Puniceibacterium sp. IMCC21224: one gene and its partner. The main gene of each other region encodes a partner of the protein of the gene in region 2 in a complex. Links are inferred from orthologs where the notes say so. Each region holds a gene or a part of one and is shown on either strand. Other genes may lie near its edges. The genes, in order: ccmE and ccmB.

The links.
Region 1: the proteins of ccmB (region 2) and ccmE are in contact, whole or in part, in a solved structure (PDB 8CE8), measured with the Escherichia coli proteins. The link is inferred for Puniceibacterium sp. IMCC21224 from one-to-one orthologs.

Annotation. Positions count from the first base shown.
Region 1 is NZ_LDPY01000001.1:2,301,320-2,311,688, reverse strand. What follows is about bases 3,954-6,695. They hold ccmE (cytochrome c maturation protein CcmE), read left to right. Parts: upstream 3,954-4,964; coding sequence 4,965-5,426; downstream 5,427-6,695. Other genes in these bases: eno (phosphopyruvate hydratase), read right to left, coding at 6,009-6,695; IMCC21224_RS10640 (GNAT family N-acetyltransferase), read right to left, coding at 5,442-5,963; argC (N-acetyl-gamma-glutamyl-phosphate reductase), read left to right, coding at 3,954-4,930. Outside these bases: IMCC21224_RS10665 (indolepyruvate ferredoxin oxidoreductase family protein), read left to right, coding at 1-2,003; IMCC21224_RS10660 (lysophospholipid acyltransferase family protein), read left to right, coding at 2,095-2,979; murI (glutamate racemase), read left to right, coding at 3,008-3,820; more of argC, read left to right, coding at 3,902-3,953; more of eno, read right to left, coding at 6,696-7,283; IMCC21224_RS10630 (Fur family transcriptional regulator), read right to left, coding at 7,399-7,812; IMCC21224_RS10625 (DEAD/DEAH box helicase), read left to right, coding at 8,150-9,424; IMCC21224_RS10620 (DMT family transporter), read right to left, coding at 9,433-10,326. UniProt on the Escherichia coli protein: Heme chaperone required for the biogenesis of c-type cytochromes. Transiently binds heme delivered by CcmC and transfers the heme to apo-cytochromes in a process facilitated by CcmF and CcmH.
Region 2 is NZ_LDPY01000001.1:2,186,414-2,196,966, forward strand. What follows is about bases 4,714-7,639. They hold ccmB (heme exporter protein CcmB), read right to left. Parts: upstream 6,542-7,639; coding sequence 5,885-6,541; downstream 4,714-5,884. Other genes in these bases: IMCC21224_RS10070 (DsbE family thiol:disulfide interchange protein), read right to left, coding at 4,714-4,939; ccmD (heme exporter protein CcmD), read right to left, coding at 4,932-5,096; IMCC21224_RS10080 (heme ABC transporter permease), read right to left, coding at 5,096-5,824; ccmA (heme ABC exporter ATP-binding protein CcmA), read right to left, coding at 6,538-7,152; IMCC21224_RS10095 (Mth938-like domain-containing protein), read right to left, coding at 7,339-7,639. Outside these bases: aconitate hydratase AcnA, read left to right, coding at 204-2,951; IMCC21224_RS10065 (glutathione S-transferase family protein), read right to left, coding at 3,036-3,647; IMCC21224_RS28835 (hypothetical protein), read left to right, coding at 3,855-3,980; more of IMCC21224_RS10070, read right to left, coding at 4,400-4,713; more of IMCC21224_RS10095, read right to left, coding at 7,640-7,692; IMCC21224_RS10100 (sulfite exporter TauE/SafE family protein), read right to left, coding at 7,718-8,470; protein translocase subunit SecF, read right to left, coding at 8,494-9,462; protein translocase subunit SecD, read right to left, coding at 9,477-10,553. UniProt on the Escherichia coli protein: Required for the export of heme to the periplasm for the biogenesis of c-type cytochromes.

The DNA of each region.
Region 1 (10,369 bases), 110 kb from region 2 along the record:
ATATGGGGGGCGAGGGTGCGAACTGGATCGGTGAGGCACCATTTTCAAAAACTGGTCATGTGTTCCAGAATTTGGGCGACGGCACCTACAACCATTCCGGTGTGCAGGCGATCCGCGCGGCGCTGCTGGCAGGGACAACCATCACCTACAAGATCCTGTACAATGACGCCGTCGCCATGACCGGCGGGCAAAAGAACGATGGTGGTCTGACTGCGCCTCGCATCGTGCGTGAACTCAAGGCGATGGGCGTTGAAAACGTCGCGCTGGTCTATGACGAGAAAGAGGATGTCGATCTGGCGGCTTACCCCGCCGACATAGACAAGGCCGAGCGGGGCGAGCTGGAGACAATCCAGAAAACCTACGCCAATCATCCCGGCGTATCCGCCATCGTCTATGTCCAGACCTGCGCCGCCGAAAAACGTCGCCGTCGCAAGCGGGGCAGCTTTCCCGATATCGACAAGCGCGTGTTTATCAACACAGATGTCTGTGAAGGCTGCGGCGACTGCGGCGTCCAGTCCAACTGCGTGTCCATTGTCCCGGTCGAGACCGAACTGGGTCGCAAGCGCGCCATCGACCAGTCGTCGTGCAACAAGGATTTTTCCTGTCTCAAGGGGTTTTGCCCGTCGTTTATCACCTTGGAAGGGGCGACGATCCGCAAGGATCAAACCACCGACCTGACCTTGCCTGACTTGCCTGATCCGGTTCTGCCGGTGATCGATGGCACCTGGAACGTGATTGTGACGGGCGTTGGCGGTACAGGCGTGGTGACCATTGGCGCGGTGCTGGCTCAGGCCGCACAGATCGACGGCAAAGGCGCCGGGATGATGGAGATGGCGGGGCTCGCTCAAAAGGGAGGCGCGGTGCATATCCATTGCCGTCTTGCGGAAACTCCCGAGGATATCAGTGCGATACGGGTCGCAACTGGTGAATGTGATGCACTGATCGGTGGCGATCTGGTGGTGTCAGCCGGAGCCAAGACACTGGGCCTGATGCGCAGCGGTCGTACTGGCGGAGTGGTGAACAGTCACGAGATTATCACAGGTGACTTTACCAGAAATACTGAATTCTCATTGCCAACGGACCGGTTACAGCTTGCTCTTGAGGCCCGGCTTCAAGATCGGATTGTGCTGTTTGATGCTTCTGAACTGGCGCGCGTCACGCTGGGGGATTCGATATTCTCCAACATGATGATCCTTGGTGCCGCCTGGCAACGGGGCCTTGTGCCGCTGAGAAAATCCGCGATCGAGGCAGCAATTCGGCTGAATGGTGCCGCCGTTGACCGGAACCTGCGGGCGTTCGAAATCGGTCGCTGGGCGGTGACGCATACGGATGATGTAAATGCAATATTGCCCCCCAAAGTACTGATTTTGCCGCAAACCCTAGAGGAACGTATCGCCTTTCGATCCGATCATCTGATCGCGTATCAGGGCAAGGCGCTCGCGCGGCGCTATCGCAAGCTGGTTGACGGTATCGAAAACCCCAGGCTGCGGGAAGCGGTCGCAAAGGGATATCACAAGCTGCTGAGTTACAAGGATGAATACGAGGTGGCCCGGCTGCTGTTGCACAGCCGCGCCAAGGCCGCTGAACAGTTTGATGGCGATTTTCGCTTGTCCTTCCACCTCGCGCCGCCGATCCTGAGCAAGACCGGTGCCGACGGTCGACCGATCAAACGCCAGTTCGGGCCGGGAATGCTGCGCGGGTTCGCTGTTCTGGCAAAACTGCGCAAGCTGCGCGGCACGCCATTCGATCCCTTTGGCCGCACGAAAGAGCGCAGGATGGAACGCGATCTGATCAGCCAATACGAGGCGGATATGGCCAAAATTCTGGCGGATGTCCGGCCCGAAACGATGGACGCTGTCGTCGCACTGGCTGAATTACCGATGCAGATCAAAGGTTTTGGGCCGGTAAAAGAGGCGGCAGAGATAAAGGCGGCAAAGCGCCGGGAAGAGTTGCTGGCGACCATTCGCGCGGGCGGCGCGCCGGTGCGCCACGCTGCGGAGTGATCAGTCATACAACATTTACGCAGATGTTACACTTACTGGTCACAACAGAAAAAACCCATTTGACGGGCCGCACCTTCGGAGAATCTGCCAGATGCCCGTAACGCATCACATCGCCCGCGACATTTCGTATTCCTACTCTGCCAGTACCCGATCGGGACGGGCGATGATCCGCCTGATGGAAAACGCCACTGGGCGGATCAGCCTGATCAAACGCGCCAAAGGGTACGAGGCCGAAGTCGCCAAAGGCCGGGACTTCTGGCAGGTCATCGTCGAGCGCTACGGTCTGGGCCTCGATGTGATTGGTGGCGCGATCGACAACATCCCCAAGACCGGGCCGCTAATTGTCATTGCGAACCATCCATATGGCATCCTGGATGGGTTGATGCTGGGCCACATTCTGTCGGTGGCGCGCGGAGATTTTCGCATTCTGGCCCACCGGGTGTTTCGCAAGGCCCAGGATCTTGAACGCGTGATCCTGCCAATTTCGTTCGACGAAACCAAAGAAGCGGTCGCGTTGAATGTTGAGACGCGCAAAGAGGCGCTGCGTTATCTGGGGGATGGTGGCGCGATCGGTGTCTTTCCAGGCGGCACGGTGTCCACCGCAGCGAAACCCTTTTCCCGGCCGATGGATCCGGGCTGGCGCAGCTTTACCGCCCGAATGGTGGCCAAAAGCGGTGCAACCGTAGTGCCGATCTATTTTGATGGTCACACAAGCCGCCTGTTCCAAGTAGCGAGCCATCTGCACACGACGCTGCGTATGGGGCTGCTGATCAAGGAATTCCACAAACGGGTGGATACGCCGGTTCAGGTCGTCATCGGCCAGCCAATTCCCCCCGAGGTGCTGCAACCCCATACCAAAGACTCGCGCGCGATGATGGATTTCCTGCGCAAAGCGACGTATGACCTGTCTCCAAACCCGCTCGTGTCGTGTGACTACGGCTTTGAGTTCGAGGAAAAGCACAAGGTCAAGGCGTAAGCGCCTGCGCATAAAGGATAGTGTTTCAATGGCGGTTGGGGTGTTTGATTCTGGGCTGGGTGGGCTGACGGTTCTGGACGCCGTGGTGAAAAAATTGCCCGAGGTGCCGTTTGTCTACCTGGGCGACAGCGCCAATGCGCCTTATGGCGTACGTGATGCCGATGACGTCTATCAACTGACCTGCGCCGCCGTTGAACGCCTGTGGGCGGCGGGCTGCGATCTGGTCATATTGGCCTGCAACACGGCGTCCGCTGCGGCGCTTCGGCGCATGCAAGAAAGCTGGCTGCCGCCGGAAAAACGTGTTCTGGGCGTCTTTGTCCCTCTGATCGAAGCGATGACAGAGCGGCAATGGGGCGACAATTCCCCACCGCGCGAAGTGGCGGTCAAACATGTGGCGCTGTTTGCGACACCCGCTACAGTGCGCAGCCGCGCGTTCCAGCGTGAACTGGCGTTTCGCGCGATTGGTGTCGATGTCGAGGCGCAGGCCTGCGGTGGTGTTGTCGATGCTATTGAGGATGGCGACCTGATCCTTGCCGAAGCGCTGGTACGGTCGCACGTGGACGCGTTGAAACGCAAGATGCCGGAACCGCAGGCCGCGATCCTGGGCTGCACACACTATCCGCTGATGCAGGAGGCGTTTCAGGACGCGTTGGGGGCAAATGTCAGCGTCTATTCTCAGGCCAATCTTGTGGCCGAGTCGCTGGCCGACTATCTGATACGTCATCCCGGAATGCTGGGTCGGGGGGACGAGTCAAAGTTCCTGACCACGGGAGATCCGCGCCGTGTTTCAGATCGCGCCACACAGTTCCTGCGACGACGGATTGTGTTTGAGAAAGCGTGATCGTCGTGGGCTGGCCTCGGTTGGCCCCCTCGGATAGAACTACAGGACAGCGCGGCATGGCCCGCGCATTCGGAGCATGACATGACCCACAAGATCGCCATCATCGGAGCGAGCGGCTATACTGGCGCCGAACTTATCCGCCTGATTGCCACCCATCCCAGCATGGAGATTGTGGCGCTGGCGGCGAATTCCAAGGCGGGCCAGAGCATGGCCCAGGTGTTTCCGCATCTGCGCCATCTGACGCTGCCGGATCTGGTAACGTGGGAACAGATTGATTTTGATACCGTGGATCTGTGTTTCTGCGCGCTGCCGCACAAGACCAGCCAAGAGGTGATCAGCAAACTGCCAAAATCGTTAAAAATCGTTGATTTGTCCGCGGATTTTCGGCTGCGCAATCCGGCAGAATACAAGAAATGGTATGGCAACGATCATGCCGCGATCGAGATGCAATCAGAGGCGGTTTACGGGCTGACCGAGTTCTACCGAAATGAGATCGCCAGCGCGCGTCTGGTTGCCGGGACAGGCTGCAACGCGGCAATCGGGCAATTCATCCTGCGGCCGCTGATCGCGGAGGCTGTGATCGACCTTACGGATATTATCCTCGACATGAAATGTGCGGTTTCGGGGGCTGGGCGGAGCCTTAAGGAAAATCTTCTGCATGCGGAACTGTCCGAGGGGTACAATGCCTATGCCGTCGGCGGCACCCACCGGCATCAGGGTGAATTTGATCAGGAATTTTCTGCCATTGCGGGGCAGGAGGTTCAGGTTCAGTTTACCCCGCATCTGATGCCTGCAAATCGCGGTATTCTGGCCACCACATACGTCAAAGGTGACCCGCAAGCTGTTTATAAAACGTTGCAAAATGCGTATGAGGAAGAGCCGTTCATTTTCGTTCTGCCGTTTGGTGAAACACCGTCTACGCATCACGTGCGCGGCTCGAACTTCTGTCACATCGGTGTGACTGGTGACCGGATCAATGGCCGTGCCATCGTGGTGGGCGCGCTGGACAATTTGACCAAAGGCAGTTCGGGGCAGGCGTTGCAAAACGCCAATCTGATGCTGGGTGAAGATGAGACCGCGGGCTTGATGCTGGTTCCTTGTTTTCCCTGATGTGCGGTTCAAAAAAGGCTGAGGAGGTCAGGGTATGGCATTGAAATCACTCAAAAAACAGCGACGCATTCAGGTTTTTGCGCTGGCGGCGGTTGCTTTGGTGATCTCAACCGGGCTGATCGGCTATGCAATGCGCGACGGCATCAATTTTTTCCGCTCGCCCAGCCAGGTGATGGAAACGCCGCCGAGCCCATCCGAGGTGTTTCGCATTGGAGGGCTGGTTGAAGAAGGGTCGCTCCTGCGCGGTCAGGGGGCCGAGATCCGGTTCATTGTGACGGACGGCGGTGCTTCGGTGCCTGTGGTCTATTCGGGTGTGCTGCCTGATCTTTTTGATGAGAAACAGGGGATGGTTGGCACAGGTCGATACGTGAACGGAACCTTTGAAGCCACTGAAATCCTTGCCAAACACGATGAGACATATATGCCGAAAGAGGTGATAGACGCCCTCAAAGAGCAGGGCATATATCAGGAACCTGCGCCAAAGCCGGGCAGCTGAGCCCTTTTGACCCGCTCAGTCGAGGGTCAGATCATACTCAAAATAACAGAGATGGCCGCGCGCGACATCTGGGACATCATAGTACGGTCCGGTTTCGCGAAACCCGAGGGTATTATAAAGCGCCCGTGCCCCCAAAAGTGACTTCATCGTATCGAGCCGCGCAGTCGTATAGCCCGCGACCCGCGCCTGATCCAAAAGTGCCTGCATCAGCGCACGTCCCAACCCCATTCCCCGCGCCGCATCATCGACATAGACGCGCTTGATCTCGCAACTCGTGGCATCAAACCGGCGGTACATCCCACAGCCCAAAAATTGGGTTCCAGAGCTGGCGAGCAATAGCGCCCCGTCAGGTGGCGCATGTTCCTCGTCGATCCGGGTCAGCAGGGACGCATAGTCGTGTTCCGGATAAAACGTGTCCGTCAGCACGCGCATCGCACCGTCATGGGTAAGCAGATGCGCACGGTATCGCCAGCACAGCTCACGTACGGCGGCCAGTTCGGTGTCGCTTTGCGCCGCGTGGATTAAGGGATTTGTCATCGTGGGCAGGTTAGGCGCGCGAACGACTGCCCGCGCGCACTCACTTTACTTGAGAATGGATTTTCCAGCAAATTCAGCCGTTTCTCCCAGCATCTCTTCGATTCGGATCAGCTGATTATATTTGGCCAGCCGGTCAGAGCGGGCCAGAGAACCGGTTTTGATCTGGCCGCAGTTGGTGGCCACGGCGAGGTCGGCGATGGTGGCATCTTCGGTTTCACCGGAACGGTGCGACATCACGTTGGTCATGCGGGCGCGATGGGCCATGTCTACCGCCTTTAGCGTCTCGGTCAGGGTGCCAATCTGGTTGACCTTGACCAGCATGGAGTTGGCACAGCCCTTCTCGATTCCCATCGCCAGACGGGCCGGATTAGTCACGAACAGATCGTCACCCACCAGCTGGATCTTGTCACCCAGTGCGTCGGTCAGTGCCTTCCAGCCATCCCAGTCATCCTCGGACATGCCATCCTCGATCGAGATGATCGGGTAGTCGGCGCAGAGCTGTGCGAGGTATGCCACGTTTTCGTCGGACGTCAGCGATTTGCCTTCGCCCTTCATCTCGTACTTGCCGCCCTTGTAATATTCGGTCGCGGCGCAATCCAGCGCGAGGTAAATTTCCTCACCCGGCTTGTAGCCCGCCTTTTCGATGGATTTCAAAATGAAATCGAGCGCATCACGGGTAGAGCTAAGGTTCGGGGCAAAGCCACCTTCGTCGCCGATACCTGTGGACAGACCAGCGGCGGACAGTTCCTTTTTCAGCGTGTGGAACACCTCAGAGCCCATGCGCACCGCTTCGCGAATGTTCGCGGCGGCCACAGGCATGATCATGAATTCCTGAATATCGATCGGGTTGTCAGCATGTTCGCCGCCGTTGATGATGTTCATCATCGGCACCGGAAGCATGCGCGCCGACGTGCCGCCAACATAGCGAAATAGCGGCAGCCCGTTAAATTCGGCGGCGGCCTTTGCCGCAGCAAGCGAGACGCCCAGGATAGCATTGGCACCAAGGCGGGATTTGGTGTCGGTGCCGTCAAGTTCGATCATCGACAAGTCAATGGCGACCTGTTCGGTGGCATCCATGCCCAGAAGTTCCTCGGCGATCTCGCCATTCACGGCGGCGACAGCCTCGAGCACGCCTTTGCCCATATAGCGCGATTTGTCGCCGTCGCGGCGTTCGTTCGCCTCGTAGGCGCCGGTTGACGCACCCGACGGCACAGCCGCCCGGCCCATGGTTCCGTCTTCGAGTGTCACGTCAACTTCGACTGTGGGGTTGCCCCGGCTGTCAAGGATTTCGCGGGCGTGGATGTCGATGATAGTACTCATGGGATCGTCCCTTTTGGATGTCTGAGCGTTAGATTTCGTATAGCAGGCCGCAACGGAAAGTAAACTGGACGGTTAGCGCTAACAGGGCGCGTGCGCGCCTTCATTTCGTGGCGATTCAGGGTTTCTTGAGAGGAACACCATACAGTTCCATCCGGTGCCCCTTGAGGGTATAGCCGAGCTTGCGCGCTATCCGTTCCTGAAGCGCCTCGATCTCGGGGTCGACGAATTCGATCACCTTGCCCGAATGCATGTCGATCAGGTGGTCATGGTGTTCGCGTTCTGCATCCTCGTAACGCGCGCGCCCGTCACCGAATTCAACCCGTTCAAGGATCCCGGCCTCTTCAAACAGCTTGACCGTGCGGTAAACCGTGGCAATCGAGATCCGGTCATCACGTGCCGAAGCGCGGGCATAAAGTTCCTCGACATCCGGATGATCGGTTGCCTCTTCCAGAACCTGCGCAATGGTTCTGCGCTGTTCGGTCATGCGCAGGCCATTGGCTTCGCAACGGCTGGTGATGGTGTCGGTCATGGAATCCTCGCGCGCGTCGTTTTACTGGTTTAGCGACTCCTGAGGGGTGAGGCCAACACCACAAATGCGTCAGAGTCACTGTCTCTTGGCTTGACTTATGGTCGGGCACGGGTCATGTGGCCTTCAACGGATCTCTTCTGCCGCGTGAGCAGATTGACCGGTGCAGCATGCACCGTGGGTCACGGAGACCGCGTTTGCTTCCAAAATCACGCGTGGGGCATGGGGTGCAACGGTATATGGGCAATCGGCCCGATACCGGTTCTGTGCCTCTCCACCTGACGGATCGCAAGGGCGGTCCATCGTGCGGCTGTCATCCGGCAGCCCGAAAGGAACTCTTTTGACTAATTTTACAACCATGGGCCTGCCGAAGTCGCTTGTGACGCGTTTGACCGAAATGGGCCTGACCGAACCGACTCCGATTCAGGTTGGCGCGATTCCGTTCGCGTTGGCAGGTCGTGACGTGATGGGCCTGGCACAGACCGGCACCGGCAAGACGGCGGCCTTTGGCCTGCCTCTGGTGGCGCAGATCTCTGGGCTGGGCCGTCCGGCGCCGAAATCGGTGCGCGGTCTGGTACTTGCACCGACCCGCGAACTGGCCACCCAGATCGCCGAGACACTGAAGGCGCTGACCTTGGGCAGCCCGCTGAAGACCACCGTTGTCGTCGGCGGCCAGTCGATTAACGCCCAGTCCAAGCGTTTGGAAAAGGGCATCGACCTGTTGGTCGCCACGCCCGGCCGTCTGATTGACCTGATCGACCGTCGCGCCGTGCGACTGGATGAATGCAGCTTTCTGGTGCTGGACGAGGCGGATCAGATGCTCGACATGGGGTTCATCCATGCGCTGCGCCAAATTTCGCGGCATTTGCCGGCCAAACGTCAGACTATGCTGTTCTCAGCCACCATGCCCAAACTGATGGAAGAGCTGTCGCGCGAATACCTGAACGACCCTGAAAAGGTGCAAGTCAGCCCTCCGGGCAAGGCCGCGGACAAGATCGAGCAGTCGGTGCATTTTATCGCCAAGGCGGAAAAGTCCAAACTGTTGATTGAATTGCTGGACGCGCATCGCGACGAGCTGGCGCTGGTCTTTGGCCGCACCAAACACGGCGCAGAGAAGCTGATGAAATCGCTTGAAAAGGCCGGTTTCGCGGCGGCATCCATCCATGGCAACAAGAGCCAGGGCCAGCGCGACCGTGCGCTCAAGGCATTCCGCGAGGGGCAAGTGCGGGTGCTGGTGGCCACCGATGTGGCCGCGCGCGGTCTGGATATTCCGGCGGTGCGTCACGTCTATAACTTTGATCTGCCGAACGTGCCGGAAAATTATGTGCATCGCATTGGCAGGACCGCCCGCGCGGGCCGCGAGGGCGCTGCAATTGCATTCTGCGCCCCGGACGAGATTGGCGAACTGAAGGCGATTCAGAAGGTGCTCAAGATGAGCATTCCCGTAGCGTCGGGCACGGCCTGGGCCGGTCTGGACACGCCAGACCGCAGTGGCGGCGGAAACCAGCGTCGCGGTGGCGGCAACGGTGGCAAGCCCGGTGGCGCCAAGCCCGGCAACGGCAACCGCCGTCGTCGTCCCGCGCGCGGTGGATCGAGCAGCGCGCGCGCTGCCTAAGCCTGAGGTTATACGATACTTTGGGCGCGCCGCAGAACAGCGGCGCGCCTGAGGCCATTCAGGTAGAGCGCAAGGCTCACCAGAACGATCAGTCCGCCCCATAGCATCCGCGGGGTCGGGGCCTCGGATGTGCCGTACCAGACCCAGACGGGGCCAAGTACGGTTTCCAACAGCATTAGCAGGCTGACATTGGCCGCAGCCGTATGGCGCGCAGCCAGCGACAGGGCAAAGAATGACAGCGGCAGGATGACGATGCTGGCCAGCAAAATTGGCCACAGCGTTCCCGTCGTCATCTGCGCAGGCCCGGTCACGGTTGTCCCGACGATGCCAGCGATCAGCGCACCCAGCCCGACGGTCAGCAGAATCGGCACGTCGGCGGCGTGGCGCAGGGTCACAAAGGTGGTTGCGAGCGCCGCCGCCACCCCCAACCCCAGCAGCGCCCCAAGCGCGGCATGCGGATTCAGACCCAGATCCCCCTTACCGCTGACCGCGATGGCGATGCCGCTCAGAACCAGCAGGATGGTGATCCAGGTGGCGCGGGATGTCGATTCGCCATATATCAGACGCGCCAATAGCGCCGACCAGACCGGCACTGTGGCGATGGCCAGCAGCACGACCGATACCGGAGCCAGCGCGATCGCGTTCGGAAACAGCATGGCATTCAGACTTTGGCTGATTACAACAATCATGCCGACGCCAGACCCCAACACCGCCAGATCCGCGCGATGATTGCGCGACGTCGCCAGCCAGATCATCAGAAACAGGCCGCCCATGCACAGCCCACGCCAACCCAGCATCTGCATGCCCTGCATGTCGGACAGTCGCAGCAACAACGCATCGGGGCCCAGCACAAGCGCGCCGAACGTGGCCAGAGCAAGGCCAAGATTTGAGTTTCGTGTCATGTAACGGAAACGCCAGTTTAGGGCCCGGGAGTGACGGGACCCG
Region 2 (10,553 bases):
CGGAATGCCACACACCTGTGATCGCCCATCCCATCCTGCCCATCTGCCCACTTGCCTGCACCAAGTTCCGCCGAGCTGTGCCCTACCCCACATTGTGTACCAAGGTATACAAATTTGCGCGACCCCCCTTGATCGGTGGGCAGACATGATGCAGATAGCACCTGAACGTCCAAGCTTCACAACTCTTCCGAGGAAGGATCCCCATGACCATCATCGTCGGACAAGACACCGCCAAGACGCGCAAAACAATTACCGTCAACGGCAAGTCGCTGAACTACTACTCCATTCCCGCAGCCCAGGCCGCCGGCCTTGGCGATTTCTCGAAATTGCCCGCCGCGCTGAAAGTCGTGCTGGAAAACATGCTGCGCTTCGAAGACGGCAAGACCGTCACCGTTGATGACATCAAGGCCTTTGCCGAATGGGGCGCCAAGGGCGGCAAGAACCCGCGCGAGATCGCCTATCGTCCGGCCCGCGTTCTGCTACAGGATTTCACCGGCGTGCCGGCGGTTGTCGACCTTGCCGCGATGCGCGACGCGATCATCAGCCTCGGCGGCGACCCGGACAAGATCAATCCGCTGAACCCGGTTGATCTGGTCATCGACCACTCGGTCATGATCGACGAATTTGGCAATCCTCGTGCATTCCAGATGAACGTGGACCGTGAATACGAGCGCAACATGGAGCGCTACACCTTCCTCAAGTGGGGCCAGTCGGCGTTTAACAACTTCCGCGTTGTACCGCCGGGAACCGGTATCTGCCACCAGGTGAACCTGGAATACCTCAGCCAGACGGTCTGGACTGACACGGATCAGAACGGTGAGATGGTCGCCTATCCCGATACGCTGGTTGGCACCGACAGCCACACCACCATGGTCAACGGTGCCGCCGTTCTGGGCTGGGGTGTTGGCGGGATCGAAGCCGAAGCCGCGATGCTGGGTCAGCCGATCTCCATGCTGATCCCCGAGGTTGTCGGCTTTGAACTGACTGGCAGGATGCTCGAAGGCACCACCGGCACCGACCTCGTGCTCAAGGTTGTCGAGATGTTGCGCGCCAAAGGTGTGGTCAGCAAGTTCGTCGAATTCTACGGCGAAGGTCTGGACCATCTGCCGCTGGCGGACCGTGCGACCATCGCCAACATGGCGCCCGAATACGGCGCGACCTGTGGCTTCTTCCCGATCGACAACGAGACGCTGCGCTATCTGCGCAACACTGGTCGCGACGAAGACCGCGTCGCCCTGGTCGAAGCCTATGCCCGCGAGAACGGGTTCTGGCGCGGTGCCGATTACGCGCCGATCTACACCGACACGCTGACCCTCGACATGACGACAATCGTGCCGGCCATCTCGGGCCCCAAGCGCCCGCAGGACTATACCACGCTGGACATGGCCGCACCGGCCTTCCTTGACGTCGTCAATGAATACCGTGGTGTCGACACCACTGCCCCGGCCGAAGACATGGCCGCCGAAGGACCCGCGACCGCAGCCAAGATGGATCCGCGCAAGTCGGTCAAGGTCAAGGGCGAGGATTACAGCATCCGCGACGGATCTGTGGTGATCGCCTCGATCACCTCCTGCACCAACACCTCGAACCCTTATGTGATGATCGGCGCCGGTCTCGTCGCCCGCAAGGCACGTGCCCTTGGCCTGACGCGCAAACCCTGGGTCAAGACGTCACTGGCACCCGGTTCGCAGGTTGTGTCAGCTTATCTTGAGGCTGCTGGGCTTCAAGAGGACCTCGACGCGCTCGGCTTTAACCTTGTGGGTTATGGCTGCACCACCTGCATCGGCAACTCCGGTCCGATTCAGGCCGAACTCACCGAGGCAATTTCCGAAGGTGACCTGATCGCCACCGCTGTGCTGTCGGGCAACCGCAACTTTGAGGGCCGGATTTCCCCCGACGTGCGTGCCAACTACCTTGCCTCACCGCCGCTGGTTGTGGCCTACGCCATCGCCGGTGACATGAATATCAACCTCACCACCGACCCGCTGGGCGAGGACAAGGACGGCAACCCGGTCTATCTCAAGGATATCTGGCCCACCACGCAAGAGGTTGCCGAAACCGTCGAGGCCACTGTGACCCGCGCCGCGTTCCTGTCGAAATATGCCGACGTGTTCAAAGGCGACGAAAAGTGGCAGGGTGTCAAAACCACCGATGCCAAGACCTATGACTGGCCGGTGTCGTCGACCTATGTTCAGAACCCGCCCTATTTCCAGGGCATGGGGACCGAGCCGGGCACGATCTCGAACATCGTGGATGCCCGTGTGCTGGCCATCCTTGGCGACATGATCACCACTGACCACATCTCGCCCGCGGGATCGTTCAAAGACACCACCCCGGCCGGCAAGTACCTGATTGAACGCCAGGTGCCGCAGCGCGAATTCAACTCCTACGGATCGCGCCGGGGCAACCACGAGATCATGATGCGTGGCACCTTTGCCAACATCCGCATCAAGAACGAGATGCTGGATGGCGTCGAAGGTGGTTACACCAAGGGCCCCGATGGCGATCAGGCCGCGATCTTTGACGCTGCCATGGCCTATCAAGAGGCGGGCACTCCGCTGGTGATCTTTGGTGGAGAGCAGTACGGCGCAGGATCGTCGCGTGACTGGGCAGCCAAGGGCACAGCCCTGCTGGGCGTCAAGGCCGTGGTCGCCGAAAGCTTTGAGCGTATCCATCGCTCCAACCTGGTTGGTATGGGTGTGATCCCGTTCGAATTCACCAATGGCGACACCCGGAAATCGCTGGGCCTGACCGGGGATGAGACTGTGTCAATCTCGGGTCTCGATACGATACAGCCGTTGCAGGTTGTGCCCTGCACCATCACCTTTGCTGATGGCACGGTGAAAGAGATCCAGATCAAGTGCCGGATCGATACGGCGATCGAGATCGAATACATCGAACACGGCGGCGTGCTGCATTACGTGCTGCGCAATCTGGCCAAAGCGGCCTGATCCACGCTGCGACGACATCGAAAGAAAGGGCCCCGGTTTTGCCGGGGCCCTTTTTGCTGGATGGCGACGCGTTCTATGCATCGCTCAGGCGTCAGCCGTCATTCGCGCTTCTTCCTGCGCGGCCAAGGCCGCTGATGGATGCGCGCCGCAGCGTGCCACCCAGTCGCGGATGGATTGCGCTGCGGGCATGAATTCGGGAAACCACACAAACGGCGACGCCATCAGTAAATCTGCGGCACTGTAATCGTCTCCCAGCAAAAAGGGCTGATCGGTGAGTGCGGCACTCAACTCGGCCTCCATCTCGGGGCGACCGCGAAAGGTGCTCTGCATTGCCGGGTGGTCTGCAACGCCAGCAGCCTCAGAGATCAATACCGGCTCGACCACATTGCCGTAATAGGCCAGCCAGCGCAGATACGACGCGCGCCCCGCCGCACCGACGTCGCGCCCCAGATCCGAGCGAAAATGATCCGTCAGGAACAACACAATCGCATTTCGTTCGCGCAGCATTTCCTTTCCGACCATCAGCGTGGGAACCTTGCCCTCGGGATGCGGGTTCGCGGAATCCGCCGCGCCGGTCCCATCCGATCGCCGCAGACCGACGACACGCACATCAACGGCATCGCGTTTTCCCATCGCGTGCAGCAGGGCAAGCACCCCGGTCGACCGCGTATTGGGCGCATGGAATAGTGTAAGCATCTGTGTCTCCTTTGACTTACGACACCCACGCAATAGCCCGCCCTCCTGACAGAAATCGTCAGCAGTCCACCCGCCCGAACAGAGGGCCGTGATCCCACTGGCGGCTTTCTGCCGCTCCCGAACCCGTGATCGGACAAATCGGCCGACTCCGGTTTATCTCTGTCGCAACACTCCCACCTAGAGGAGGCAACTGTGAGGCACGAGACCATGAAACTTATCACAATCCTTCAGGCAATTGCATTGGCCATGCTCATGGTGGCGGGGGCCTATGCGTCTGCGCGCGCACCGCAAGCCTGCCCCTCGGTCGATGCCGTGGCCCAATGCGAATTATGATTCACTGATTCTGCCGGGGCGCGGCCGACGGCGCCCGGGCTTGAACGCCGGGTTCCCGGACAAACGGGGGTGACGTAAATCCGACCCTGCGGACAGAGTTCTAGACTTCAAGATAGCGCCGATTCAGTCCAAGTATAGCCCGAAGAGGTTGAGCCTTGCGACAAGGCTGGCCTGCAATCGGACTGAAAGCTCCCCGAGCCCGGGCTGGCCTACCCCGTACAGACGCACCTGATAGCACAACAGGTCGAGACGCTGAACCATCAGATCCGGGCCGTGTCGGTCTTTACGCGGTATTCGGGGTCGGTTTTCCAACCCAATTGGCGTTCCCACGCGCGGGATCAGCCATCCGCGATGTGTTGGAGGATCGTTTTGGCGCCACCGGCCAAACCTAGCGGTTGAAGAGGTTCGCTGCCCCCCGCTTAGTCGGCCTGTGCTGCGGTCAATGCGGGCAGAAACCGCTGTTCATAGTCGCTGCCGACCAGCGGCCCTGCAAAGCGGAACAGCACCACACCGTCACCATCGACAATGAACGTCTCGGGCGGCGCGGTCACGCCCCATTCGATTGCCGTGCGGCCCTGCGGATCAAACGCCACCGCAGAAAACGGATTGCCGTCATCATCAAGGTAGCTTTCAGCCGTTCCCGCCTGATCCTTAAAGTTCACACCGATGATCGGAATACCCTGCCCCGCCATTTCCAGCAGCTTGGGATGCTCGGCCCGGCAGGGCGGGCACCAGCTGGCCCAAAAGTTGATCAGCGTCACCTGCCCCGTGTGCAACATTCCCGGTTCCAGTCCGGGATAGTCCGCCAGCCGCTTTTCAGTGATCGCAGGCGCAGGCAGTCCCACCCGGGTCGAGGGCAGCCCCTGGGGGTCGTCGCGGTACATGCCCACGTAAGCCAGCGCGGCAAAGGCTGCAAAGATCAGCGGCGGCGCAATCATCAGCGGTGAAATCTTAGCCATTTCTGCGTCCTTTCAGCACCCGTGCCTCAACCTTGTCCAGCTCGGCGCGGATCTTGCGGGCACGCCACAGGCTAAGCGACACCAGCACAACGATCAGCCCCAGCGCCACCGCGTAAGACGACAGCACCGCGCCTGCATATTTCCCGAGTTCCGGCATTATCCCTGACGCTCCCGTGCCAGTAGCGCGCGCGTGCGTCGCGCCCTGATTTCAGTCTGGGTACGCAGGAACACCAACGCCAAAAACAGCAGGACAAAACCGCCAATACAGACCAGCAGCGGCAGCCAGAACACGTCTGCCACGTTCTCTTCCTTGTCCAGACTTAGTGATGCCCCCTGATGCAGGCCCTGATTCCAGAAATTTACCGCGTAGCGACTAAGTAAGGCAAAGACTGATCCGACCAGGCACAGGATCGCGGTAAGGTCGGCGGCCGTATCGTCATCTTCGATCGCCTCCCACAGGGCGATGTAGCCGAGATAGAACAGAAACAGGATCAGGAACGAGGTCAGGCGCGGATCCCACGCCCACCAGGTGCCCCACATCGGCTGACCCCAGATCGCGCCGGTGGCCAGGGCAATCACTGTCATCACAGCACCAACCGGCGCCGCCGCGCGGGCCGCCAGCGCGCTGACGTGGTGTCGGCGCACAACCCAGATGACAGAGGCGACCAGCATCATCAGCCAGGCATTGATCGCCATAAGTGCCGAGGGAACGTGCAGATAGATGATTTTGACCGTCGATCCCTGCCGGTAATCGTCAGGCGTAAAGAAGAAACCCCAGATCAGTCCGACAACCAGACACAGCACCGCCAGCACCGAAATCCACGGCAAAACGATGTCCGTGGTACGGATGAATCTGACCGGATTTGCATATTCCCACAACGACATGGCGCTTCCTATCCTGCTCCCCTTACGGGTTCAATTCACAACTACGCTTGGGCGATCCGGTCATCGCAAATTGATCCGCAGCACGACGGCAGAGGCAAAGGGCAACAACGCCATCGCGCCAAAGCTGATACCCCCCAGCATCGCCAGCGGAGTGGCGACGGCCAGTCCTTCGGCGCCGCGCCGCGCGACCTCGGCGCCAAAGATCAGCGTCGGCACATAGAGCGGCAGCACCAGCAGTGATAGCAGCAGCCCGCCGCGTTTGATTCCCACCGTCAGCGCCGCGCCAAAGGTGCCGATCACTGACAGCGCCGGCGTACCAAGCGCCAGTGACAGCACCAGCCAGAGATAGCCTGACGGTGGTAAATTCAACAACACCCCGAGGGCCGGGGCCGCCAGCACCAGCGGCAACCCGGTGGTGATCCAGTGGGCCAGCGCCTTGACGCTCACCACGGCTTCCATCGGCAATGGGGCGGTGGCCAGCAGATCCAGCGACCCATCCTCCCAATCCAGTGCCAGAATCCGATCCAGTGACAGCAGGCAGGCCAACAACGCCCCGATCCACAGCACACCGGGCGCGATCCGCGACAGCAGGGCCGCGTCCGGGCCGACACCAAACGGCACCATCACCGTCACGATCAGGAAAAACGCAAGGCCCAGGCCAAACCCGCCCCCTGCCCGCAACGCCAGCCGCAGATCGCGCAGCAACAACGCAATCACAAAAAGGCCTCGTCTGCTGATGCCATGACGCAACGCGCCCGGAAAGGCGTCAGGTCCAGTGTGTCGGCCTCGGCCAGGCCCAGATCAATATGTGTCGCCATAAGGGCCGATCCGCCCGTCGCAAGATGACGCCGCACCGCTGCGGCGAACAGATCGACCGACGCGGCATCCAGCGACACGGTTGGCTCGTCCAGAATCCAAATTCGTGCGCCACTGACCATCATCCGCGCCAGCCCCAGCCGCCGCTTTTGCCCCGCAGACAGTGTCCCCGCAAGCCGATCCTGCAAGTCCTGAAGATCAAACGCCACGAGCGCATCGTCGATGCCGCTGGTCCCGAACACGCTGGCCCAGAAGGCCAGGTTCTCGGCAACACTCAGCATCGCCTTGAGCCCGTCCGCATGACCGCCATAAGCCAGAGATTCGCCTGCGCACGCGACCTTACCGGCGAAGGGCGGCTGCAACCCGGCCACGGTACGCAGCATCGTGGTCTTACCGACGCCGTTAGGCCCACGCAGCACCAATGCCCGCCCGGACACCAGACCAAAGCTGACGCCCTCAAGCACAGTCACCCCGCCGCGCGCTACTGCCAGATCCACAACCCTCAACATCATGGGCCATGACTTAGCCCAAGCGCCCGCAGCACAAAAGCTGCAATACGCCGCACAGCCCCCTGCTGCCCGCAAAGCTTAGGTAAGTCTGATCAAAGTTCGCAGGGATGTAGGGGACACCGCGTCCCTCAATCGCTTCAGGAACAAGCCACCAAGAGGCAATGCGCCGACGCACCAATGCCGGATGGCTCAGACCGGCAACACGGCAAGCGCCACGCGCCGCCCCTCGGACAGCAGCACATTGTATGTCCGGCAGGCCGAAGGCGAATTCATCACTTCGACACCCAGACCCGCCGCATCCAGCAAGTTGCGCAAGGCAGGCGGCAGATGCGTGATCTCGCTGCCAGTGCCTAAGAAAAGGACATCAACCTGACCGACAAAGCTGAGCAATGTCGCGCTGTCGTCGAATCCCCCCCAGGGTTCGACGCCGCGACCCGACAGGCACAGCGGTCCATTGACGGCCCGGCCTCCGATGCGAAAGAACCCAGGACCGTAGGCTTCGACCGGCACGGCATCGCTGTATATCACTTCATTGAGGCGCATTGTGACCTCTCCCATTTGTGATCGTTCAGTCCCAGATCGGCAATCCGAACACTATTGATACACCAATTAGCACATATGCTGCAGTGCAGTATAGTGCTTCCCTCTCTGGTTGAAACAGCGCCTGACCTACTCTCGTTCCGAGGCCATACGGCACCAGCATGATCAGCCCCAACCACAGAGCAGAGCCTGTCAGCAGGCCCTGAATCGCCAAAAGCGGCAACAACAACAGACTGGTGATGGTCAGAAAGACCAACGCCGTCGCGCGCGACGTTGCGACCGAATCGCTGCCTGCCAGTTGAAACAGCACCATCACCGGCCCCATCAGCCCGGTTGATCCGCCGACAAATCCCGTGGCCAGACCAACAGCGGCGCGCGTTCGCGCCCGTGGTACGGTACGATAGCGCCAGCCACCGATCAGCGCCGCCAGTGTGATCCCGGTAATCCCGACGACTCCCCAGCGCAGCAGATCTATATCGGCGGTGCGCAACACCCAGATCCCGGCCGACGCGCTGAACGTGGCGCAGACCACCATCAGCGCCACACCGCGCCGTTCCACCTGTGGCCAGGCGCGCGGCAGTACGGTGAACAGTGATGACAAGGCCGAGACCGAAAAGGCGGCCACCGCGACCTCCATCGGCAGCAGTCGCGTGGCGAACGGCATATAGATCAGCGCCGCGCCAAAACCAACAAAGCCGTAGACCAGGCCAGCGGCAAACACCACTATCGCCAACCAGGGCAGCCCCGGGATCGCGAGTGACTGAACCATCAGATCAGGCATTCCCAACGGCCCGAACCGCCGGATCAGGCATCAATATCCGCAAATTGGGTGCCCGATTTGGCGTCGGTCTTGGTCCAGTCCCGCTTGACCCCAAGGTAGAGCAGGATCGCAGAAGCGACAAAGATCGACGAATAAGTGCCCACAAGAATGCCCCACATCATCGCAAACACAAAGCCACGGATCACGTCACCGCCCAGTACAAACATCGCCACCAACGCAAGCATCGTGGTCAGCGAAGTCATGATGGTCCGGCTCAGCGTTTCGTTGATCGAAGTGTTGAGCACCTCTTTCAGCGGCATCTTTTTGTATTTGATCAGGTTCTCGCGCACCCGGTCGAACACGACGACAGTATCATTCAACGAATAGCCGACAATCGTCAGCAGCGCTGCGATGATGGCGAGGTCAAAGCGTATCTGAAGTTCGGAAAACACACCGATGGTCAGCAGAACATCATGCACCAGCGCCAGAACCGCGCCTGCCGCGAACTGCCATTCAAAGCGCAGCCAGATGTATATCAGCACCGCGCCGATGGCGAGAACCACGGCGATCACAGCGGTTTGGATCAACTCTCCTGACACTTTTGGGCCGACGGATTCGACCGATTCAAAGCTGATGTCCGGCACAGTCGCCGCCAGCGCTGACTCGACATCTGCGATCAGTTCGGCCGTCACCGCCTCTTGATCGTCCTGCGCCTGAATGCGGATCATCGCCACGTTGCGATCGGCGGCAAAACTGGGATCAAAGACCTCGGTTATGGTGATATCACCCAACCCGAGTGGCGAGATCGCATCGCGGTAAGCGCCGACATCGACGCTTTGAGTGCTCGATGTGCGGATCGTGGTCCCACCGCGAAAGTCGATACCGTAGTTAAGGCCTTGCACCATGAACGAGGCAAAGGCCACAATCATCATCACACCGGAAATACCCAGCCACAGTTTCCAGCGGCCAAAGAAATCCACGTTGGTATTATCGGGAACCAGTCGCATGCGCATCAGAGTGCCGCCTTTCAGACTTCGATGGTTTTCGGGCGGGTGCGCCCGAACCAGATCACAATCATCAGCCGCGTGACATAAATCGCGGTAAAGACCGAGGTGACGATCCCCAGACCCAGCGTGATGGCAAAGCCGCGCACCGGACCAGAGCCCATGGCGAACAGGATCACAGCCGTGATGATCGTGGTCAGGTTGGCGTCGACGATAGCGCTCAGCGCTTTTTCATAACCCAGTTCGATGGCACGGGCGGGGCCACGCGCGGTGCGCAATTCTTCGCGGATCCGCTCGAACACCAGCACGTTGGCATCCACCGCCATACCGACCGTCAGCACGATCCCGGCAATGCCAGGCAGCGTCAGCGTACCACCGATCAGGCTAAGTACACCAAACAACAGCGCGATGTTAAAGATCAGGGCGATATTGGCAAAGACACCGAACAGCCCGTAAGACAAGAACATGAACACCAGCACGGCGGCAAAGGCCACCATGGTTGCGATCTTGCCCGCGTCGATGCTGTCCTGACCCAGTTCCGGCCCGACAGTGCGTTCCTCAAGGAATTCCAATCCGGCAGGCAGTGCACCGGCGCGCAGCAGGACCGCCAGATTGGTCGATTCCTCGACCGAGAAATTGCCGGTGATAATGCCGGACCCGCCTGCAATATGGCTCTGGATGACCGGGGCGCTGATCACTTCGCTGTCCAGCACGATGGCAAAGGGGCTGCCGATGTTGTCTGCCGTGTAATCGCCAAATTTACGCGCGCCCGCCGGGTTAAAGCGGAAGCTGACCGCCGGACGCCCGTTCTGATCAAAGCTGGGCTGGGCATCGACCAGCTCTTCGCCGGTGACGACCGGCGCCTGTTCCAGCGTGTAATATAGCCCCTCTTCGTCGGCGGCCGGCAGAATCTCGTTGCCGATGCCGGCGCTGGCCTGTGCGTCAGATCCGCGGCCGACAACAGGCTGAAAGGTCAGTTGCGCCGTGGTGCCAATGATTGCTTTCAGCTCAGCCGCTGACCCGACACCCGGGACCTGGATCAGAATGCGGTCCGCGCCCTGACGCTGAATCGTCGGTTCGCGCGTGCCAACCTCGTCGAT